Regions from separate parts of the Stutzerimonas sp. VN223-3 genome, predicted to be linked through region 2. Evidence: predicted binding sites of a transcription regulator. Region 2 holds the regulator's gene; the other holds the start of a gene.

Region 1 (10,363 bases), on a different contig from region 2:
CATCACGCGTGATTTCACTCGCATCAAAGCGTTACGAGCAACTGCTGTGCCAAAGTATCGACCAGGCAAGGGGCGCCGTAAACGATTGCCGGACGCCCCGGCTGATTTCTGACGAATAGTCAGTCGACGAAAACAAGAAAACCGGGCGTCTAGCCCGGTTTTCGGTTGTCGGCAAAAACGATTGTCAGGCGTAGTAATCCACGAGCCCGCGATCACCGCTGATACGGCTGCTGCTGATCTCCATGGTGCCGTGAGTGAATTCATCGTCCCCGCCAGCCAGCCCGCCGGTCGCAGCACTCTTGCCGCGCGACTCGCCGCCCCCTTCACCCTGCCAACCGCGCGAGAGGGACTGGTCCGAAACGTTCACGTCCATGGTCATTCCCTGTTGCGCGAACATGTCGCGCAATCGCTGCATCTGTCCTTCCAGCGCATCGCGGACACCCGCATGAGGGCTGAGGAAAGTCACCTGGGTCTGGTCCTTGTTCATGTCGATGCGAACTTCCATGCGGCCCAATTCGGCCGGGTCGAGCTGTATCTCGGCGGATTTGAGGTTCTGACTCGACAACCACATCACCCGATCGACCACCGCCTCGGTCCAGCCCGATTGCTGAATTTGCACTGGCTGTCCGGGTACGAGCGTCGACCGCTGTGCCTGCTGGGCCTGGTTCTGCTGGGTGATCGCCTGGGTCAGCGGATTGAGCCGGTTGGCTGCGGCATCGGCTGCGCTTGTGCGGCTCTCCTTCGGCGCGTCCAGCTTGTCGAGCAACTCACCGAAACCCTCTTCCAGCGAGAGCTTGTCGAGATCTTCGGAAAACTCCTCGCCTGCCAGCAGGCTCGCCGGGAGCACGTCCTGCGCATCCGCTGACGCTCCATCCTGCATAACGAGGTCCGAGAGCGGAAGCTTCTGCGTCGCAGACTGAGTCTCGAGCAACGCGCGTTGGCCGACCAATGCCTCCTCGCCCTCGCCCTCAGCATTTATCGCGGTTGCCTGTGCCTGAGCCAAGCCAGCCAGGAACTCGCCGCCGGTCGGCGGCTGCGCGGCCAGCGGATCGTCAGTGACTTCACCCTGCCCGCCCATGCCCAGCAGCAATAGCGGGTCCAGCTCCGCTTCGTCGCTTTGCGCGGCGTCATCAGCCGCCACCTCGTCACCAGGCAATTCGTTGCCGGCCTCGGCCGTATCCGGCTTTTGGGTGCCGCCCGCCTCGGCAGTTTCCTGACTTGGCTTCTCGTTCACCGGCTTGTCACGGGCAGGCTTTGCCGCAGCGTCCGAGCGCTCGGCCGGTTTGGCCTGGCGCTCTTTCGCGTAAACGTTCGCGAAGCTGGAAGGCTCGTCCCGGCTGGCTTGTGGGGCTGGTTTGGGGGACGCGCTCGCAGCCTTGGCGGCAGCCGTAGGCGTCTTGATATTGAGCAACAGATCGGGGGAAACGGCCATGGGTCTTTCCGCTGAGATTGATGACGTGCGTTTTCTAAAGCAAAGTCCAGGCCAGCGGCGCTACCCATCTGTTCTTGCCCACCACGATGGGCTTGATGGAGATGATGCGAGTGCGACGAAGAACGCAAAAAAATCAGGCAAGCCCGCCAAAACGCTGGCGTTCGGCACGATAGAGAATGCGCACAATGGCGAACTCACGCTCGATGCGCTCGATCAGCTCAGGCGCATCGCCAAGCTGTTCACGTCTTGCGAACTCTTCCAGTTCGCGACAAAGTTCCGCCAGCAAGGCTGCGCCCATGTTGCTGCAGCTCCCCTTGAAGCTGTGCGCGGCTTGGCGAAGGCTTTCCGCCTCGCCTCCCTGGCAGGCGTTCTGCAACAGGCGCAGCCTTTCTTCCGAGTCGACCAGAAAGGTGTCCAGCAGCACCGGATACTCCGCTTCCATCACTTCCTGAAGGGTCGCCAGCACGCTACTGTCGAGATGATCGACCACAGTTGTGCTCCTGGCTGCAAAGCGTTGAATTATGCATGACCGCCCCAGTGGAACTCCACGCTCATGCCCTTGCCGTCCGGCTGCCAATGGAAGTGCTCACTCAGTTGGCGAATCATCCGCAACCCCCTACCTCCTAGACATTCAGCGCAGTACTGCTTGCTTAACGCCTGCTGCACATCGAACCCCGGCCCGCTGTCACGCACCCCGATACGCAAATAGCCTTTGGCCCCTTCGGATTTAATGTCCAGATCGATCGACACACAGCCTTCCGTCAACTCGTCCAGCCGCCGCTGACGCTCACGGTAATATTTGGCGAAACCCTCGGCATCGCACTTCAAAGACGAGTCGAGTAAAAGCACCCCATGTTCCAGCGCATTGGCATAAAGCTCGGTCAGCACCGTATAAACGGTGCCGGCGCGGTGGCGCAACGGCGGGATCTGCAGAAACAACTGCATCATCAGTGGCAATGGGTTCGATGTGCGCAAGCTGGCGGGACGGAGCTCGAAGCTCGCCGACCAATCCATCGGCCGTAACTGGCGCGCGCCAAGTGGGAATATGCCTAACGGTGGGATGTCGGTCGACGCCATTTCTTCGGTCATGCTCACTTCGACCAGGCTCAGGTCGTCAAGTATTTGACCGTGAAAGGCGTGCAGCGCCTCTTGGATTTCGTCGAACAGCAGAGCCGGTTCGCTGTTTGCATCCATCACCGCCAGCAGACGCTGCTCGCCAAACAGCTCGTCATCGATATTGCTGATTTCCAGTACGCCATCGGACATCAGCAGCAAGCGATCACCGACTTCCAGTGGCAACGTGTCGAAGGCATCGTCGAAGGTCGAAGCACCGAGCACGCCAAGCGGCAGATGCCGGGACGGCAGTGGCAGCCGCTCTCCATTGGATGCCTTGAGCAGATATCCGTCCGGCAATCCGCCATTCCATACCCGTAGCGTGCCATGTTTGAGGCTGATATCCAGCAGTGCCGCACAGCAGAACATTTCTACCGGCAGGATAAGTTTCAGCTTGGCATTGATCTCGCGAAGGATGTCATTGCTCGAATAGCCCTTGGCGGTCATTCCGTAAAAGGTTTCGGCCAACGGCATGGCACCGATCGCAGCGGGCAAGCCGTGTCCGGTGAAATCGCCCAAAAGCACGAACATTCGCTCGGCAGGCGCCTGCGCGGCCAGCAACAAGTCGCCGTTGAACAATGCGCGAGGGGACTGGCGGTAACGGATGTTCGGCGCATTGAGGCAACCGGCGTGGGCGACCTTGTCGAAAATGGCTTTGGCGGCGCGCTGTTCGTCGAGCAGTTGCTGATTCCGGCGTGCGATCAGATCGCGCTGCTCCAACACCGTCGCCTGCAGTCGGCGCAGGCGATACATGGCCTGAATCTTTGCTTCGAGGATGACTGGGTTGTAAGGCTTGGCGATGAAGTCGTCACCGCCTGCTTCGAGGCAGCGCACCAGCGCCTCATGCTCCGTCAGCGAGGTGAGAAAGATGATCGGTACCAACTCATTGCCAGCCAGGCGCTTAATCTGTCGCGCAGCCTCTAAACCGTCCATCACCGGCATCAGCGCGTCCATCAGCACCAACTGTGGCCGCTCGCGCTCGAACAGCTTTACCGCTTCGGCGCCATTCTCGGCAGTCGTCACCCGGTGCCCCTGACGACTGATGATGGCTGCCAGCAGCATGCGGTCGGCAACGCCATCCTCGGCGATGAGTATGGAAAGCCGACCCGACATTCAGGCGATCACGAACAATTGTTCGAAATTGGAAACCGCAAGGACCTTGCGTACATCTGGATTGCAGTTGATCAGGCGGATGTCGGCCTTATCGCCGCCGCCGTGATCGCGCAACAGCAGCAACATGCCAAGAGCGGAGCTGTCGAGGTAAGTGGCGCCACAAAGATCCACCACGTAACGCTGCGCGGTGCTGCCAGCGCGCTGATACGCATCGCGAAAGGCCTGATGGGTATTGAAATCGAAGCGCCCCTGGATGGTAATCGTCAGCTCCTGTCCATCTGCCGATAGCTGTGAACTGATGGTCATGTAGCACTCCCTGATCCGAAACGAGGTCGTGGCTGCCGCCACGGCTGTCGTGTTAGCTGGATAGGCGCTGGCGCATTCGCCGGTGGCGCCTCGTCCAGCCTGCGTCTGCGGCTTCTATGCCAGCCGTGCTGTAACAAAGAAGCTAAAGCTAATGAAGATTTAGCATTCAAAGCCCTGCGCAGCAAGGTTCAGCCCTGTTTCGGCCGGCCCGCAAGGCGCTGCGAAAATTCATCGAGCAGCTTTTGCTCGCGCTTGTCGGCCGCCGTTCTCGCTTCCTGCAGGTAACGCTCGACCAGTTTGCGCAGGCCGTCCAGCCGCGCACGTCGCTGTTGCCACTGATCGCGCAGCTTGTCGAGATTGTTGCGGTGCCAATCCAGGCTGCGTTGCTGCTGCCCGATGGCCGATTCGAGTTGCGAAAGGAATCGCTGGTAGTTCACCAGCCATTGGCCGGACACGCCCTGGCTGCCCTGGCTCATCCACTGCTGCTGGTAATCGCTGAAATACTGGCGCAATTCGCCCAGTTTGGCTTCGGCCTGGGATAGCTGGGTTTGACCCTGACCGAACAGACGCGCGGCATCGCGCTCGGCGCGCTCGGCCATGTCGATCACTGGCGCCAGACGGGCTGCACGACTTGCCGACAAGGCTTAGCTCGCCGCTCTGGGGTTGAATACGCTGGCCAACGCTGCTTCGCTCTGGGCCAGGGACTCGGCCTCGTTCAAGCCCTGTCGAAGATAGCGGACCATCTCTGCCTGACGCGCGATGGCCAAATCCGTCTCGGGATCGCCGCCGGGCACATAGGCACCGACGCTGATCAGATCGCGGCTCTGCTGGTAGCGTGACCACAGCTGTTTGAACCGCTGCGAATGGCGCACATGCTCAGCACTGACCACCTGCGGCATGACCCGGCTGATGGAGGCCTCGATGTCGATAGCCGGGTAATGACCCTCTTCAGCGAGGCGCCGCGACAGCACGATGTGACCATCGAGCACGCCGCGCGCAGCATCGGCTATAGGGTCCTGCTGGTCGTCGCCCTCGGACAGTACGGTATAGAACGCGGTGATCGAGCCACCGCCCTCTTCGGCGTTACCAGCACGCTCCACCAGGCTCGGCAGCTTTGCAAATACCGAAGGCGGATAACCCTTGGTCGCCGGCGGCTCGCCAATGGCCAGCGCGATTTCCCGCTGGGCCTGGGCAAAGCGGGTCAGCGAATCCATCAGCAACAGGACGTTCTTGCCCTTGTCACGGAAATATTCGGCGATGCGCGTGCAGTACATGGCTGCGCGCAGCCGCATCAGCGGCGCATCGTCAGCTGGCGACGCCACTACCACGGAGCGCTTGATACTTTCCTCGCCTAAGATGTTCTCGATGAATTCCTTGACCTCGCGGCCACGCTCGCCAATCAGCCCGACAACGATCACGTCCGCCTCCGTGAAGCGGGTCATCATGCCCAGCAGCACGCTCTTGCCGACGCCGGTGCCGGCGAACAAGCCGAGGCGTTGACCGCGACCGACCGTCAGCAAGCCGTTGATACTGCGGATACCAACGTCCAGCGGTTCGCTGATGGGGTGGCGCTTGAGCGGGTTGATCACCGGGCCATCCATCGGCACCCAATCCTCGGCCTTCATACCGCCCTTGCCATCCAGCGCCCTGCCGGCGCCATCGAGCACCCGACCGAGCATCGAGGTACCCATCGGCAGGCGACCGGTATTGGCAAGCGGCACGACACGCGCACCCGGCGCGATGCCGGCCAGACTGCCAACCGGCATCAGATAAAGCTTGCCGCTGGAAAATCCCATCACCTCGGCTTCGACCTGGGTCGGGTGATAGCTGTCCTCGTTGATCACCAGGCAGCGGCTGCCGACAGCAGCACGTAAGCCTTCAGCCTCCAGCGTCAGGCCAACCATACGCAACAACCGACCCTCGAGGATCGGTTGGCTGGGTAGTTTGATCGCCTCGCCGTAGGTTTCGAAGCGCTTGGCAAAACTGGTGCGCTCAAGACGCATCGGGCCGCTCCGTATTCGAACTCAGATCCAGCTGCAAATCAGCCTCGGGCGGGCTGGTAGCGTTTTCGCGCTGTTGTTCGAACAGCTGCTTGATGGCCTGACCCAGACGCGTTTCGACGCTGGCGTCGATACGGCTCTGTTCGGTTTCTATTCGGCAACCACCCGGCAGCAGCTCGCTGTCTTCGACGATCCGCCAGGTCTCTTCGTGGCGCTCACGCAGCGCCTTGACCAGTTCGAAATCCTGCGGGTTGATATGGATTCGCACGTTGCTGGCACCCATTGGTAGCAGCTTCAACGCATCGCGCAAAACCTGACGGATCTGGCTGGAGTCGACCAGCAGGTCGCGTTGAATCACCTCGCGGGCCAACTGGCTAACCAGCGTGACCATGGCGTGTTCGAGGTTGCGATCCTGATCAGCGATGGGCTCGAGCAATTGCGTCATCACTTGCTCCAAGCTGGCGAGCTTGGGCGCCAACGCCGCGTCGGCCTCCTGCCTGGCCTTGAGCTGGCCGGCGTGAAAGCCATCTTTTTCGCCCGTGCTGAAACCTTCGTTATAGGCTTCCTGACGAATCGCTTCGAGTTCGTCGAGCGTCAGCGGTTTGACTTCCTCGACTGGAACATCCTCGCTGTGCGACAGGTCTTCAACTTCCTCCGGATCGTCGCCCGTCTGTAGCTCTTCCGGCTCCGCGCCTAGCGGGTCGAAGCTCGGCAAGGCCCAGCGGTTGAAGGCGTTGACATCCTTTGCGCGGATGACGTCGCTGGGGTTTTCCTTGGACATCAGGGTTATGGCTCGCTTAGATCATTTCTTCGCCGCCCTTGCCGCCGAGAACGATCTCTCCGGCTTCGGCCATACGGCGGGCGATGGTAAGAATTTCCTTCTGGGCACTTTCGACTTCGCTGATGCGCACCGGCCCCTTGGCTTCCAAATCGTCGCGCAGCAACTCGCCAGCGCGCTTGGACATATTCTTGAATACTTTTTCCTTGATACCTTCGTCAGCACCCTTGAGCGCCATCACCAGCACATCGGAGGATACTTCGCGCAGCAGTATCTGGATGCCCCGGTCGTCGACATCCGCCAAGTTGTCGAAGACGAACATCAAGTCTTCTATCTGTACCGACAAGTCTTCGTCGACGTCGCGGATGGCGTCCATCAGTTGGCCTTCGACCGAGCTATCGAGGAAGTTCATGATGTCCGCGGCCCGCTTGACGCCGCCCAGCGTCGCGCGGGTGGTGTTGGCGTTGCCGGAGAACTGCTTCTCGAGGATCAGGTTGAGTTCCTTCAGCGCCGCCGGTTGTACGGTATTGAGCGACGACACCCGCAAAACGATGTCGAGCCGCACCTTGTGATCGAAATGCGATAGCACTTCACCGGCCTGGTCAGGATCGAGATACGCCACCACAATCGCCTGGATCTGCGGGTGTTCGTAGCGAATCACATCGGCGACCGCGCGCGGCTCCATCCATTTCAGGCTGTCCAGGCCGCTGGTGTTGCCACCCAGCAGGATGCGATCGATCAGACCGCCCGCCTTGTCCTCACCCAGCGCCTGGGTGAGCATCTTGCGAATGTAGCCATCAGCGCCCACGCCGAGGCTGGTCTGGTCGCCAACGATCTCGACGAATTCACCCATCACCCGCTCGACTTGCTCGCGATGAATGTTGCGCATCTGTGCCATCGCCGTGCCGACTCTCTGTACCTCTTTTGGCCCGAGGTGGCGCAGCACTTGGGCCGCATCGGCCTCGCCCAGCGACAGCAGCAGAATCGCGGCCTTGTCGACTTTGTTCATCTTGACGGGAATTCGAGCGTCACTCATCAGCGTTGATCCACTCTTTGACGACCTGAGCCACCCGGCCCGGATCTTCAGCTACCAGATTCTTGATGGCATTCAGTTGCGCATCGTATCCCTCGGTCGGGCTCGGTAGCATGATGCTCTGGGGCCCGCTCAGGCTGACCCGATCATTGACTAGCGAACCGTCCATTTCATCCATGCCGCCCAGTTCGGCGTCACCACCGACAGGCTGAAGCTCCTTGCCCTTACTAGCATTGGTCAGGTTATTCAGCACTGGCCGCAAGACGCCGAACACCAGCACCAGGATGAACAGCACGCCGAGCACCTGTTTGACGATGTCCCAGAACCAAGGCTGCGAGTAGAACGGGATATCGATGAAGGTTTCGTCCAGCGAATCGGCAGCGAACGGCGCGTTGATCACGCTGACGCTGTCGCCACGGCTGGCGTCGAAACCGACGGCGTTCTGCACCAGGCGAGTGAAGCGCGCCAGTTCTTCAGCGGTCAGCGGTACACGTGTAGTCTGCCCATCCGCTGAGACCGTCACCTGGTCGTCGAGTACCACGGCAACCGACAAGCGGCGCAGGCGACCCTGTTGCTGCTTGGTGTGACTGATGGAGCGGTCCAGCTCGTAATTGCGGGTCGATTGCTCGCGTTTGTCTGCCGGATACGGCGCCAGCATCGGCTGGCCGGTTGCCGGGTCCATCACCTGCTGCCCGTTGGCATCCAGCAACGGCTGTCCGGGAGCGACGGCACCAGCAGCGTCCTGTCCCGCCAGCGCGTTTTCCGGAGCCGTCGCCGGGCCCGGTGGCTGGTTGCTCAGTGCACCCGGAACGCCTTGCGGGCCGAGGCTGCTTTGGCGCTGCTCGCTGACGCTCTGCTCACTTCGCAGGGCAGGCTGGTCCGGATTGAAGGTTTCCGAGGTAGATTCCACCGCGCTGAAATCGACGTCGGCGGAGACCTCGGCCTTGTAGCGACCATTGCCCAGCACCGGCTGCAGGATGTTGTGTATGCGTTGGGTGTAGAGGCTTTCCATACGACGGCTGTAATCGAATTGCTTGCCGGCCATGGTCAGCTCGGAGAGCTGTTGCTGGTCAGATAGCAGATTGCCCTTCTGGTCCACCACGGTGATCTGCGATTTGTTCAGCTCCGGCACGCTCGTGGCTACCAAATTGATGATCGCCATCACCTGGCTCGGCTCGAGGTTGCGCCCCGGATAGAGCTCAACCAGAACCGAGGCGCTGGGTTTGCGCTCGTCGCGCACGAAGACTGAACTCTTCGGAATCGCCAGGTGCACACGGGCCGCCTTGACGTTATTGAGGCTGGAAACGGTGCGACCCAATTCACCTTCCAGGCCACGCCGATAACGTGTGGCCTCCATGAATTGGCTCGTGCCGAGGCCCTGCTCTTTGTCGAGAATCTCAAAGCCGATGTTGCTGTCGGTCGGCGCAATGCCAGCGCCAGCGAGCTTCAAGCGCGCACGGGCGAGATCGTCGGCCTTGACCAGCAAGGCGCCGGAGGTCGGCTCGACGGTGTAGGTAATATCAGCGGCTGCGAGGGTTTCCATCACTTGATTGGCGTCCATCCCGGCCAGGCTTCCCAGCAATGGACGGTAGTCTGGCTGCTGTGACCAGAGCACCACGGCAAAGCCGATGGCGACGCTTGCAGCCAGCCCGACCAGCAGACCGATCTGCCGCAACATCGACATTTCAGAAAGATTTTCCAGAAAGGACAAGCCAAGCAGGGGCTTCTTCGGATCGCCCGAATCAACCGTTGCCGGAACTTTGCTAAGCGCTTCAGCCATTATTCAAACCCTGCCTTAAACCGGCATCTGCATGATGTCTTGATACGCCTGCACCAGCTTGTTACGCACCTGGGTCATGGCTTGCATGGAAACGCTGGCTTTCTGCGAAGCGATCATCACTTCGGTCAGATCAATGCCGCCCTGCCCCATCTCGAAGGCGGTCGCCAGTTGGCTGGCAGCTTGCTGGGTTTCGCTCACTTTATTGACGGCCAGACCGAGCATGTCGGAAAAGCTTGGCGCGCCGGCCTCGGGGGCAGCGACCACTGGTTTCGAGCGCGCCATCGCATCGGTCTGCATGGCCCGCATTTCCAGCATCAAGCGATTGAATTCAATACCCTGGCTCATTCTTCCTCCGACAGCTGCGGTTTTTTTGACGCTTCGCAGCGACCACCTGAGTAATAGCAACATCAGTGCCATTGTCTGATTTGGCATCTCGTACCAGTTCGTGACGGAGGACGAACGGTATCTGGCGGCGTAGTAGCACTGTTACGCTGATCCCGCTTGCGGCTGTACCGCGACGCAGCGCGCCTTGGCAACTAGCCTGCAGCTGCCGGGAAGCAAGGATCGTGCGCGAATTGCCAACCGCCTGCTCTCCTGACATACCGTCCCCTCACCTTCACGTGCGTTGCCATGAAACCGGATCCGACCCCGACGATGACCAACACCGCCGCCCCGTTGCTGCGACCGCTTAAGGACAGCTCAGCCTCGACGATCGTGGCCGGCTTCATTGCCATGCTCACCGGCTACACCAGTTCGCTGGTGCTGATGTTTCAGGCAGGCCAGGCAGCGGGACTCAGCGGCGCACAAA
Region 2 (10,363 bases):
GTCTGGGAGCACATTCTGGTGGCGGGGCTGGACGGAGTCATGGCTGCCGACATACGCCCGCTGGTGCGTTTCAACGTGAGCGTAATCGTCGAGCAGAACGGACGTCGCGAGCGTGGCGGACAGGGCGGCGGTGGACGTACCGGTTACGATTACTTTTTCAGCGAAGATCGTGCAATGGGCTATGCCCGTGAGGCGCTGCGACAGGCGCTGGTGAACCTCGAAGCGGTGGCGGCCCCGGCCGGCACGCTACCGGTGGTGCTTGGTCCGGGCTGGTCCGGCGTGTTACTGCACGAGGCGGTCGGCCATGGCCTGGAGGGTGACTTCAATCGCAAGGGCAGCTCGGCTTACAGTGGCCGTATCGGTCAGCAGGTCGCTTCGAAGCTGTGCACCATCGTCGATGACGGCACGCTGGCCGATCGCCGCGGTTCGCTGAGCGTCGACGATGAAGGCACACCCACTCAGTGCACCACGCTGATCGAGAACGGAATACTCAAGGGTTATATTCAGGACAAGCTCAACGCGCGCTTGATGGGCGTTGCGCCAACCGGCAACGGTCGGCGTGAATCCTATGCTCATCTACCGATGCCGCGGATGACCAACACTTACATGCTGGCGGGTGAAAGCGACCCGGAAGAAATCATTCGTTCGGTGAAGAAGGGTATCTACTGCGCCAGCCTCGGCGGCGGACAAGTAGACATCACCAGCGGCAAGTTCGTGTTCTCCACCAGCGAAGCCTATCTGATCGAGGACGGCAAAATTACCGCGCCGGTCAAGGGCGCTACGCTGATCGGCAATGGGCCGGACGTGATGAACAAGGTTTCAATGGTCGGGACCGACTTGGCGTTGGACAGTGGTGTCGGCACCTGCGGTAAGGATGGTCAGTCCGTACCGGTCGGCGTGGGTCAGCCGACCTTGAAAATCGATGGTATTACCGTTGGTGGTACCGGAGCCTGAGAGCTATGACAAGCGCAAAGCAGCCATCCGACGCGACACGAATTGCGGACCAATCGCAGCGAGCACGTTGCGGGCAGCTCTTTTTCAGCGCAGCCCGCGCTGTGTCTCGTCCAGTCCGCGGATGTATTTGAAAATTTTGCGGCTGGCAGCTGGCGGCTTGTTCCGCGCAGCTTCGTGCTGGGCATGGCGGATCAGGCTGCGCAGCTGCTGGCGGTCAGTGTCGGGATATTCGGTAACGAAGGCTTCGAGGGTTTCGTCGTTACCGGCGATCAGGCGGTCGCGCCAACGTTCCAATGCATGGAAGCGTTCGTTGTACTGGCGGGTGGACGCGTCGAGTTGGTCGACCAGCGCCAGGATGCCTTCGATATCCTGGTCGCGCATCAGTTTGCCGATGTATTGCAGGTGGCGTTTGCGCGCGATATTCGCTGTGTGCTTCGGCGCATCGGCCAACGCCTTGCGTAAGGCGTCGGTGAGCGGGAGGCGATCAAGCACGTCGGATTTGAAAGTGGTGAGGCGCTCACCGAGGTCCTGAAGTGCATGCAGCTCTCGCTTGACCTGGGTTTTGCTTTTTTCCTCGAAGTCGTCGAGATCGGAAATATCAGACATGGGGCTGGTCCAGTAGGAAATGCCGCCATGATAACAGCAGCCTTGCTATGCAGCTCAGCTGCGCCTCGCTGGCTGCGATTGATCGAATCTGTGGTTTGGAGTGTTTTATGAGTGAAGTAGAGGGGATCGGTCCGCACGCGTTGCCCGGATTACGCGAAAAGGTCGCACGCATCATCGAAGAGGCCAGCCGGCAGGGCGCCAGCGCTTGCGAAGTATCCGTCTCGATGGAGCAAGGCCTGTCCACCACGGTTCGCCAGCGGGAAGTGGAGACGGTCGAGTTCAATCGTGATCAAGGTTTCGGCATTACGCTGTACGTCGGGCAACGTAAAGGATCGGCGAGCACCACGGGCGGCGGCGACGAGGCGATTCGCGAAACCGTGGCGGCGGCGCTGGCGATCGCCAAGCATGCTTCGGAGGATGAATTCGCCGGGCTCGCCGATCCGGCTCTGATGGCGAAAGACACACCGAATCTGGATCTTTATCATCCTTGGGATATCTCCCCTGATGAGGCTGTCGAGCTGGCACTCCGTTGTGAGGCGGCAGCGTTCGCAACCGACAGCCGTATCCTCAATGCCGATGGCACCAGCCTTAGCACTCATCAGGGATGCCGCGGCTATGGCAATAGCAACGGTTTCATTGGTGCCTACTGCAGCACTCGCCACAGCCTGAGTTGCGTGATGATCGCCGAGGCCGAGGGGCAGATGCAGCGCGACTATCATTACGATGTCAGCCGCATCGCCAGTGATCTGGCCGGTCCCGAGTCGATCGGTCGACGTGCCGCAGAACGTGCCGTTCGCCGCCTCGGCGCCCGCCCCGTGCCGACGTGTGATGTCCCGGTATTGTTTTCGTCGGAGCTGGCGACTGGTCTGTTCGGCCATTTTCTCGCGGCGATTTCCGGTGGCAATCTTTATCGCAAGGCGTCTTACCTAGAAGGCTCGCTGGGGCAAACGCTGTTCCCCGAGTGGCTGACCTTAGACGAGCGCCCGCACCTGCGGCGCGGGCTGGCCAGTTCGGCTTATGACGGCGATGGTTTGGCGACCTACGCCAAGCCGTTCGTTGAGAACGGCAAGCTCTTGTCCTATGTGTTGGGTACCTACTCCGGGCGCAAGCTCGGGATGCCAAGCACGGCCAATGCTGGCGGGGTGCATAACCTCTTCGTATCCCACGGTGATGAGGACCAGGCGGCACTGATCCGTCGCATGGGCCGCGGGCTGCTGGTTACCGAATTGATGGGGCAGGGCTTGAATCTGGTTACCGGCGACTATTCGCGCGGTGCTGGCGGGTTCTGGGTGGAAAACGGCGAGATCCAGTTCCCGGTCCAGGAAGTTACGATTGCTGGCAACCTGCGCGATATGTTCCGGCAGATCGTCGCGGTGGGCTGCGATGTCGAGACACGCAGTAGCATTCACGCCGGCTCGGTGCTGATCGAGCGAATGAAGGTGGCGGGGCAGTAGCGGCAGCAGGTTTCAAGCTGCTGGCAACAAGTGGAAGCGTAAGCGCTTTACTGTCTCTCGGCGCTCGCCTGCATACTGATTATCTTGCAGCTGCTTTATTCCCCTTCCTCAAAATAGTCTTCGATCAGTGCGATCAGCGCATCGATCGCCTCCTGTTCTTGTTCGCCGTCGGCGTGCAGATGGAGGGTAGTGCCTTTGCTCGCGGCGAGCATCATCACCGCCATGATGCTCTTGCCGTCGATCAGGCTGGCCGGGCAGCGCCCGACGCGGACATTGCAGGGAAACTGGTTGGCAACGCCAACGAACTTGGCTGCCGCACGGGCGTGCAGGCCCAGTTTGTTGATGATGGTGATTTCGCAAGACGGCATGTGGATTCCTAAGCCAGGTCTCGGTGGCGCACCTGAACGTTCTTCAGGGGCTCGCGCAGTGCCTGGCCGAGTCGCTCCGCCAGATAGACCGAACGGTGGTGCCCGCCGGTACAGCCGATGGCAACGGTGACATAGGCGCGATTGCTGGCGGCGAACCGCGGCAGCCATTTGTTCAGATAGACAAAGATGTCCTGGAACATCTCTTCAACATCGGTCTGCATGGCGAGGTAGTCGACGACGGGCTGATCCAGTCCGGAAAAATCTCGTAATTCGGCTTTCCAGTACGGATTAGGTAGGCAACGCACATCGAATACCAGGTCGGCATCCACCGGCATGCCGCGTTTAAAGCCAAAGGACTCGAAGAGGAACGCGGTCCCCGGTTCAGGCTTGTTCAGCAGACGCAGTTTCAGCGTATCTCGCAGTTGGTAGAGGTTGAGGTTTGTCGTATCGAGCGTCAGGTCGGCATGGTCGATGATCGGAGCGAGCAATAGCTCCTCGTCATGGATGGCCTCGGCCAATGAGCGGTTTTCATTCGTCAGCGGGTGCCGCCGCCGAGTTTCCGAGAAGCGCTTGAGCAACGTCTCGTCCGCCGCATCTAGATACAGCACGTCGCACTGAATGTGCCGAGCACGAACCTCGTCAAGCAGCTCGGGAAAGCGCTTCAGCTGACTTGGCAGGTTGCGTGCATCTATGGAGACAGCGACCTGCGGGTGTAGCAGTTCGGTGTGCAGCAATGCTCGCTCCGCCAGCTCTGGCAGAAGCCCGGCGGGAAGGTTGTCGATGCAATAAAAGCCGTTGTCCTCGAGCACATTGAGTGCCGTGCTCTTGCCTGACCCGGAACGGCCACTGACGATGATCAGGCGCATTGCGGAGCGAGGTTTGTCAGGGGGCGGGCTCGAACACGCGAACCATGCTGCATGCGCTGCTGGGTTGAGAATTGGCAGGTTACGGACACGTCTCTTTCCTCACTTTACGCGGGGCGAACAGCCATGCCGTTGCGCTAATTACCGCTCTGAATATCGACGACGGTCTGATACAGGTCCTGCCCGGTGGTGGCTCTGCGCAGGCGCTCACGCACTTCCTCACGGTCCAGCATGCTGGCGATCTGACGAAGCAGTTCGAGGTGTTCGTCCGTCGCCGCTGCCGGTACCAGCAGTACGAAAAGCAAATCGACCGGCGCGCCGTCGATGGCGTCGAAGTCAACCGGTGCGTCGAGCCGTAGCACCGCGCTGAGCGGCGACACGCAGCCGGGCATGCGGCAATGCGGGATGGCGATACCGTTGCCGAAGCCGGTAGAGCCGAGCTTTTCGCGGGCAATGAGGCTTTCGAAGATGGTCTGAGGATCAAGGTCTGGCAGGTCTTGGCCAATTACTTTGGCGATCTGTTCCAGGACGCGTTTCTTACTGCCACCCGGTACGTTCACCAAGGAACGTCCGGGGGTCAGGATATTTTCGATTCGGATCATGATGGGTCAGCGAGCGAGAGCACCCTGGTTATGGTCGAGCTGTTTTTCTTTGTGCTTGATGAGCTGCCGGTCGAGCTTGTCGGCAAGCAGGTCTATGGAAGCGTACATGTCTTCATGTTCTGCGTTGGCGACGACTTCGCGACCGGCAACGTGCAGCGTGGCTTCGGCTTTCTGCCTGAGCTTCTCGACCTGCAGAATCACCTGAACGGCAATGATGCGATCGAAATGTCTTTCCAGTCGCTCGAATTTCTCCTCGACGTAGTCACGCAGGGCTTCTGTGATTTCCAGGTGAAGGCCAGTGATGTTGACTTGCATACTGCATCTCCTTTTGCCACGTGCGAATTGACAGGCTGCGCGCCCGCCACCGGAAGAGATCGACCAGGTCGCCTGGCATTACAACAACCGCTTACGCTCGCTGGACGGCGCGATACCTAATGATTCGCGGTACTTCGCGACGGTGCGGCGTGCAACTTGAATACCCTGTGCCTCCAGTAAACCAGCGATCTTGCTATCGCTCAATGGCTTTTTCAGGTTTTCCGCCGCCACCAGCTTCTTGATGATCGCGCGGATGGCGGTGGATGAGCATTCGCCGCCTTCGGCCGTGCTGACGTGGCTTGAGAAGAAATATTTCAGCTCGTAGATTCCACGAGGGGTATGCATGAACTTCTGTGTCGTGACGCGTGAAATCGTCGATTCATGCATGCCTACCGCTTCGGCGATGTCATGCAGCACCAGCGGTTTCATGGCTTCATCGCCGTGATCAAGGAAGCCGCGCTGATGTTCCACGATCTGCGTGGCGACCTTCATCAGCGTCTCGTTGCGGCTGAGCAGGCTCTTGATGAACCAGCGTGCTTCCTGCAACTGGTTACGCATGAAGGTGTTGTCGGCGCTGGAGTCGGCGCGTTTGACGAAGCCGGCGTACTGAGCATTCACCCGCAGGCGCGGCATCGCATCCTGGTTCAATTCCACCAGCCAGCGATCGTTGTGCTTGCGCACGATTACGTCTGGCACGACGTATTCCGGTTCGCTCGCTTCGATCTGTGAGCCGGGGCGGGGGTTAAGCGTCTGGATCAGGTCCACCACCTGGCGCAGCTCATCCTCCTTGAGCTTCATACGGCGCATCAGAAGGTTATAGTCACGGCTGCCGAGTGTCTCCAGATGATCACTCACGAGGCGTACCGCTTCCCTCAGCCAAGGCGTTCGCTCGGGTAGCTGGCGCAATTGCAGCAGCAGGCATTCGCGCAAGTCGCGCGCGCCGATGCCGGCGGGCTCGAACTGCTGGATTCGGCGCAGCACGACCTCGATTTCATCGAGTTCGATTTCCAGCTCGGGGTCGAACGACTCGAGTACCTCCTCAAGGGTTTCGTCGAGGTAGCCCTGTGGGTTAATGCAATCGATCAGGGTTACGGCGATGAGGCGGTCGGTGTCGCTCATTGGCGCAAGATTGAGCTGCCAGAGCAGATGACTTTGTAGGCTTTCGCCGGCGGAGGTGCGGGTGGTGAAGTCCCACTCGTCGTCGTCACTGCTGGGCAGGCTGCTGGCGCTGGTCTGGTAGATGTCTTCCCACGCGGTGTCGACCGGAAGTTCATCAGGAATGCGATCACCCCAATCGCCTTCTTCAAGGTTTTCCACCGTATTGACGGGTTCTTCGTGATGATTGTCAGGCGTGTCCTGCTCGGTCGAGGTGCTGCTCTCGGGTTTCTTCTCGACCGACTCGGCCATCGGATCGGAGTTGTCGAAGTCGTCTCCGTCCTCTTCGCGCTCGAGCATGGGGTTGGAGTCCAGCGCCTCTTGTATCTCCTGTTGGAGATCGAGCGTGGATAACTGGAGCAATCGTATGGCTTGTTGCAGCTGCGGTGTCATCGTCAGCTGCTGGCCCATCTTCAGGACTAGCGATGGTTTCATGGCAGAGGACTTCGAACCTTATTTGCCGGCGCAACCGCGCCTGTTCCGATTTCGCTGGCGCTGTGCACGCCCGATGTAAGCAAATTATATGCCTGCGAATGAAGCCTTTGCCTAGTCCCGGGCGACGGTGTGAGCGGAAAAATCGGTTTCAGAGACGGAATTCGTGTCCGAGGTAGACTTCCTTGACCAGTTGGTTGGCCAGGATCGCCTCCGCGTCACCTTCCGCGATCAGCTGGCCATCGTTGACGATGTAAGCGGTTTCGCAGATGTCCAGCGTTTCGCGCACGTTGTGATCGGTGATGAGTACGCCGATGCCCTTGGCCTTCAGGTGATGGATGATCTGCTTGATGTCGCCGACCGAGATCGGGTCGACACCGGCAAAGGGCTCGTCGAGAAGGATGAATTTAGGGGCGGTGGCGAGTGCACGGGCAATCTCGACGCGACGCCGCTCGCCTCCGGACAGGCTCATGCCGAGACTGTCACGGATGTGGTTGATGTGGAACTCCTGCAGTAGGCTTTCCAGCGCCTGCTGGCGACCGCTGCGATCCAGATCCTTGCGGGTTTCGAGAATCGCCATGATGTTGTCGGACACCGATAGCTTGCGAAAAATCGACGCTTCCTGTGGAAGATAGCCGATACCGGCGCGGGCGCGGCCATGCATGGGCAGGTGGGTGACATCCTGTTCATCGATCAACACGCGTCCCTGATCGGCTTTTACCAGCCCGACGATCATATAGAAGCAGGTGGTCTTGCCGGCGCCGTTCGGCCCAAGCAAACCGACAATCTGACCGCTCTCGATGGACAGGCTTACATCACGCACGACCTGACGGCTCTTGTAGCTTTTTGCCAAATGCTGGGCTTTGAGAATCGCCATTACTCGGTCTGCTCCGCTGCCGGCTGGTCTTTGCTGCGCGGCTGGATGACCATGTCCACGCGAGGGCGCGGGGTGGTTACGTCGGTATTGGTGGCTCGGCCGGCGTTGACGATCTGGCGCTGGGTGTCATAGACAATCTTCTCGCCTTCGAAGGTGTTGCCTTCCTGGACGACTTTCGCCTGATCGATCAGGACGATGCGCTCGTTAGCTGCGAAATATTGGATGGTCAGTCCATACGCCTTGACGATTTCCTTGTCCACCGCCGGCTTCTGCTCGTAGTACGCGGGTTTGCCAATGGAGGTGAAAACCTCGACATCGCCATTCTCGTTTTGGGTGATCGTGACGGTGTCGCCGGTGATCTTCATGGTGCCCTGGGTAATGACCACATCGCCGCGATATACGGCAACGCCCTGTCGATCGTCCAGCTCCGCGGTGTCGGCCTGGACGCGGATCGGCTGGTTACGGTCTTCGGGAAGCGCATGGGCGTTCGAGCCGAACAGAAAAATGCTCAAGCCGAACAAAAAGGGGAGGGTCTTAACGCAGCTCATGCTGGCCTCTTACGTTGGATAGCAGGAGCATCCTGCCTTCATTCAGATACGCTTTCATGCCCGTGGCAGTGGTCACACCATTTGCGGCGACGATTCTAACGGGTTGGCGGGTCTCGGCATAATCCTTCTCGGGGAGCACCGTCATTCTGCTGGTGGTAATGATTGTCGGACGTCCCTTGGCATCGTTGCGTTCGATCCTGACATCATCGATCAGCTCCACTTCCACACCCTGCGGGCCGACTTCGCCGCGCTCGCTAGTCACATGCCATGGCAGCTCGGTGCCGCGATAAGAATGCAGATCGGGTCGGGTCAGCAGACTTACATCGCTGGCCTTGACGTGCTCCACTTTCTCCGCAGACAGTTCGTAATTACGCTTGCCATCCGGCTGGTACTGGACGGTTCTGGAGTTGATTACGTAAAAGTCGATCGGCGATTCCTCACCTGTGGCCGCAGCCGGTTCCTGCATGAAGCTTTCCGGGCGAATGTTCCAGTAGCCGACTGCTACCAGGAGTAATGCAATCAACAGCAGGATGGCAGGGAAACGGATTCGGCTCAGCATTGAAACCTCTAGAGATAGGCAGCCTGAGCGGCTTCAAGGTTGCCTTGGGCGCGCATGATCAGTTCGCAGAACTCCCGCGCGGCGCCTTCGCCGCCGCGGGCGCTGGTGACCCCGTGAGCGTGCTGGCGAACGAACGCATCGGCGCTGGCGACGGCCATGCCCAGGCCCACCCGGCGGATCACCGGTAGGTCGGGCAGATCATCACCTAGATAGGCGACTTCAGCGTAGTCGATTCCGAGTTCGGCGAGCAGCTCATCGAGGACCACCAGCTTGTCCTCGCGTCCCTGATAGAGATGCTGGATACCCAGGTTCTGCGCGCGGCGTTCGACCACAGGTGTTTTACGACCACTGATTATTGCGGTGCGCACGCCGGAATTGATCAACATCTTGATGCCGTGACCGTCGAGCGTGTTAAAGGTTTTGAACTCGCTGCCATCGACCAGGAAGTACAGCTTGCCGTCCGTCAGTACGCCGTCGACGTCGAAAATAGCCAGCCGAATATTACGGGCGCGCCGCAGTAAATCGTTCACTTACATCACTCCTGCGCGCAACAGATCATGCATGTTCAGAGCGCCGATGGGGCGGTCGTTGTCGTCGACCACCACCAGCGCACTGATTTTGTTGTCTTCCATTATTTTCAGGGCTTCGGCGGCAAGCATGTCGGCGTTGGCTGTCTTGCCGTGGAGGGTCATCACTTGGTCGATAGTGGCCTGGCGTACATCGATGCCTTTATCCAAAGTGCGTCGCAGGTCGCCGTCAGTGAATACTCCGGCCAGGCTGCCGTTGCCTTCTATGACCACGGTCATGCCGAGACCCTTCTGAGTCATCTCAAGCAGCGCATCGCGTAGAGAAGTACCGCGGGTGATCTGGGGCAGGCGGTCGCCCGAATGCATGACGTGCTCCACTTTGAGCAGCAAACGCCGACCAAGTGCGCCGCCAGGGTGCGAAAAAGCGAAATCTTCCGCGGTGAAGCCGCGCGCTTCCAGAAGGGCGATCGCTAGGGCGTCACCGAGTACTAGGCTGACGGTGGTCGAGGAGGTGGGCGCGAGATTTAGTGGGCAGGCTTCGATGGCGACGCTCGCGTCGAGGTTGACCGCCGCCGCCTTGGCGAGCACCGAATCGGGGTTGCCGGTCATGCTGATCAGGGTGATGCCGAGGCGCTTGATCAGCGGTAGCAGTGTCACTATTTCGCTGGTGGAGCCCGAGTTGGACAGGGCGAGGACCACGTCGTCTCGGGTAATCATGCCCATGTCGCCATGACTGGCTTCGGCCGGGTGAACGAAGAATGCGGTGGTGCCAGTGCTGGCGAGGGTGGCGGCAATCTTGTTGCCGATATGGCCCGATTTGCCCATGCCAACCACGACGACGCGTCCTTTGCAGTGGAGGATAAGCTCGCAAGCCTTAACGAATTGCTCGTCGATGCGGGTCTTGAGTTCTTCGACCGCGTCTATCTCCATGCGGATAGTGCGCTGGGCAGTCTCGATCAACTGGCTGCTCTGGCTCATGTTCACGTCATCGTCTGAATTAAAACGCGGGATTATAACGGCAAACCGATCGCCGCTCACCGAAAAGCTGCAGTTCCGAATAGCCGCTTGCGAAGCTAAACCCTCGCTGAGTGACATGTGCTCGC

Evidence for each region. Region 2 encodes sigma-54, which starts transcription at its own class of promoters, with help from an activator protein. Its sites were predicted from a motif close to ANTGGCATNNANNTTGCTNT; they were not measured.
Region 1: D7241_RS03670 (flagellar hook-length control protein FliK) is a predicted target of sigma-54. The motif match lies at 1,469-1,488, and genes of this name have one in related genera.

What each region holds. Positions count from the first base shown of each region.
Region 1 covers NZ_RBEC01000001.1:785,282-795,644, reverse strand. Annotated here, with positions in the region: gene D7241_RS03670 (flagellar hook-length control protein FliK) at 185-1,432, opposite strand; gene D7241_RS03665 (Hpt domain-containing protein) at 1,566-1,874, opposite strand; gene D7241_RS03660 (SpoIIE family protein phosphatase) at 1,952-3,658, opposite strand; gene D7241_RS03655 (STAS domain-containing protein) at 3,659-3,964, opposite strand; gene fliJ (flagellar export protein FliJ) at 4,153-4,605, opposite strand; gene fliI (flagellar protein export ATPase FliI) at 4,609-5,967, opposite strand; gene fliH (flagellar assembly protein FliH) at 5,957-6,745, opposite strand; gene fliG (flagellar motor switch protein FliG) at 6,762-7,778, opposite strand; gene fliF (flagellar basal-body MS-ring/collar protein FliF) at 7,771-9,555, opposite strand; gene fliE (flagellar hook-basal body complex protein FliE) at 9,571-9,900, opposite strand; gene D7241_RS03620 (benzoate/H(+) symporter BenE family transporter) at 10,186-10,363, shown strand, end outside.
Region 2 covers NZ_RBEC01000002.1:1,438,270-1,448,632, forward strand. Annotated here, with positions in the region: gene tldD (metalloprotease TldD) at 1-954, shown strand, start outside; gene yjgA (ribosome biogenesis factor YjgA) at 1,039-1,560, opposite strand; gene pmbA (metalloprotease PmbA) at 1,668-3,014, shown strand; gene D7241_RS15280 (HPr family phosphocarrier protein) at 3,110-3,382, opposite strand; gene rapZ (RNase adapter RapZ) at 3,391-4,248, opposite strand; gene ptsN (PTS IIA-like nitrogen regulatory protein PtsN) at 4,383-4,847, opposite strand; gene hpf (ribosome hibernation-promoting factor, HPF/YfiA family) at 4,854-5,162, opposite strand; gene D7241_RS15300 (RNA polymerase factor sigma-54) at 5,241-6,752, opposite strand; gene lptB (LPS export ABC transporter ATP-binding protein) at 6,901-7,626, opposite strand; gene lptA (lipopolysaccharide transport periplasmic protein LptA) at 7,626-8,174, opposite strand; gene lptC (LPS export ABC transporter periplasmic protein LptC) at 8,161-8,733, opposite strand; gene D7241_RS15320 (HAD family hydrolase) at 8,742-9,263, opposite strand; gene D7241_RS15325 (KpsF/GutQ family sugar-phosphate isomerase) at 9,264-10,244, opposite strand.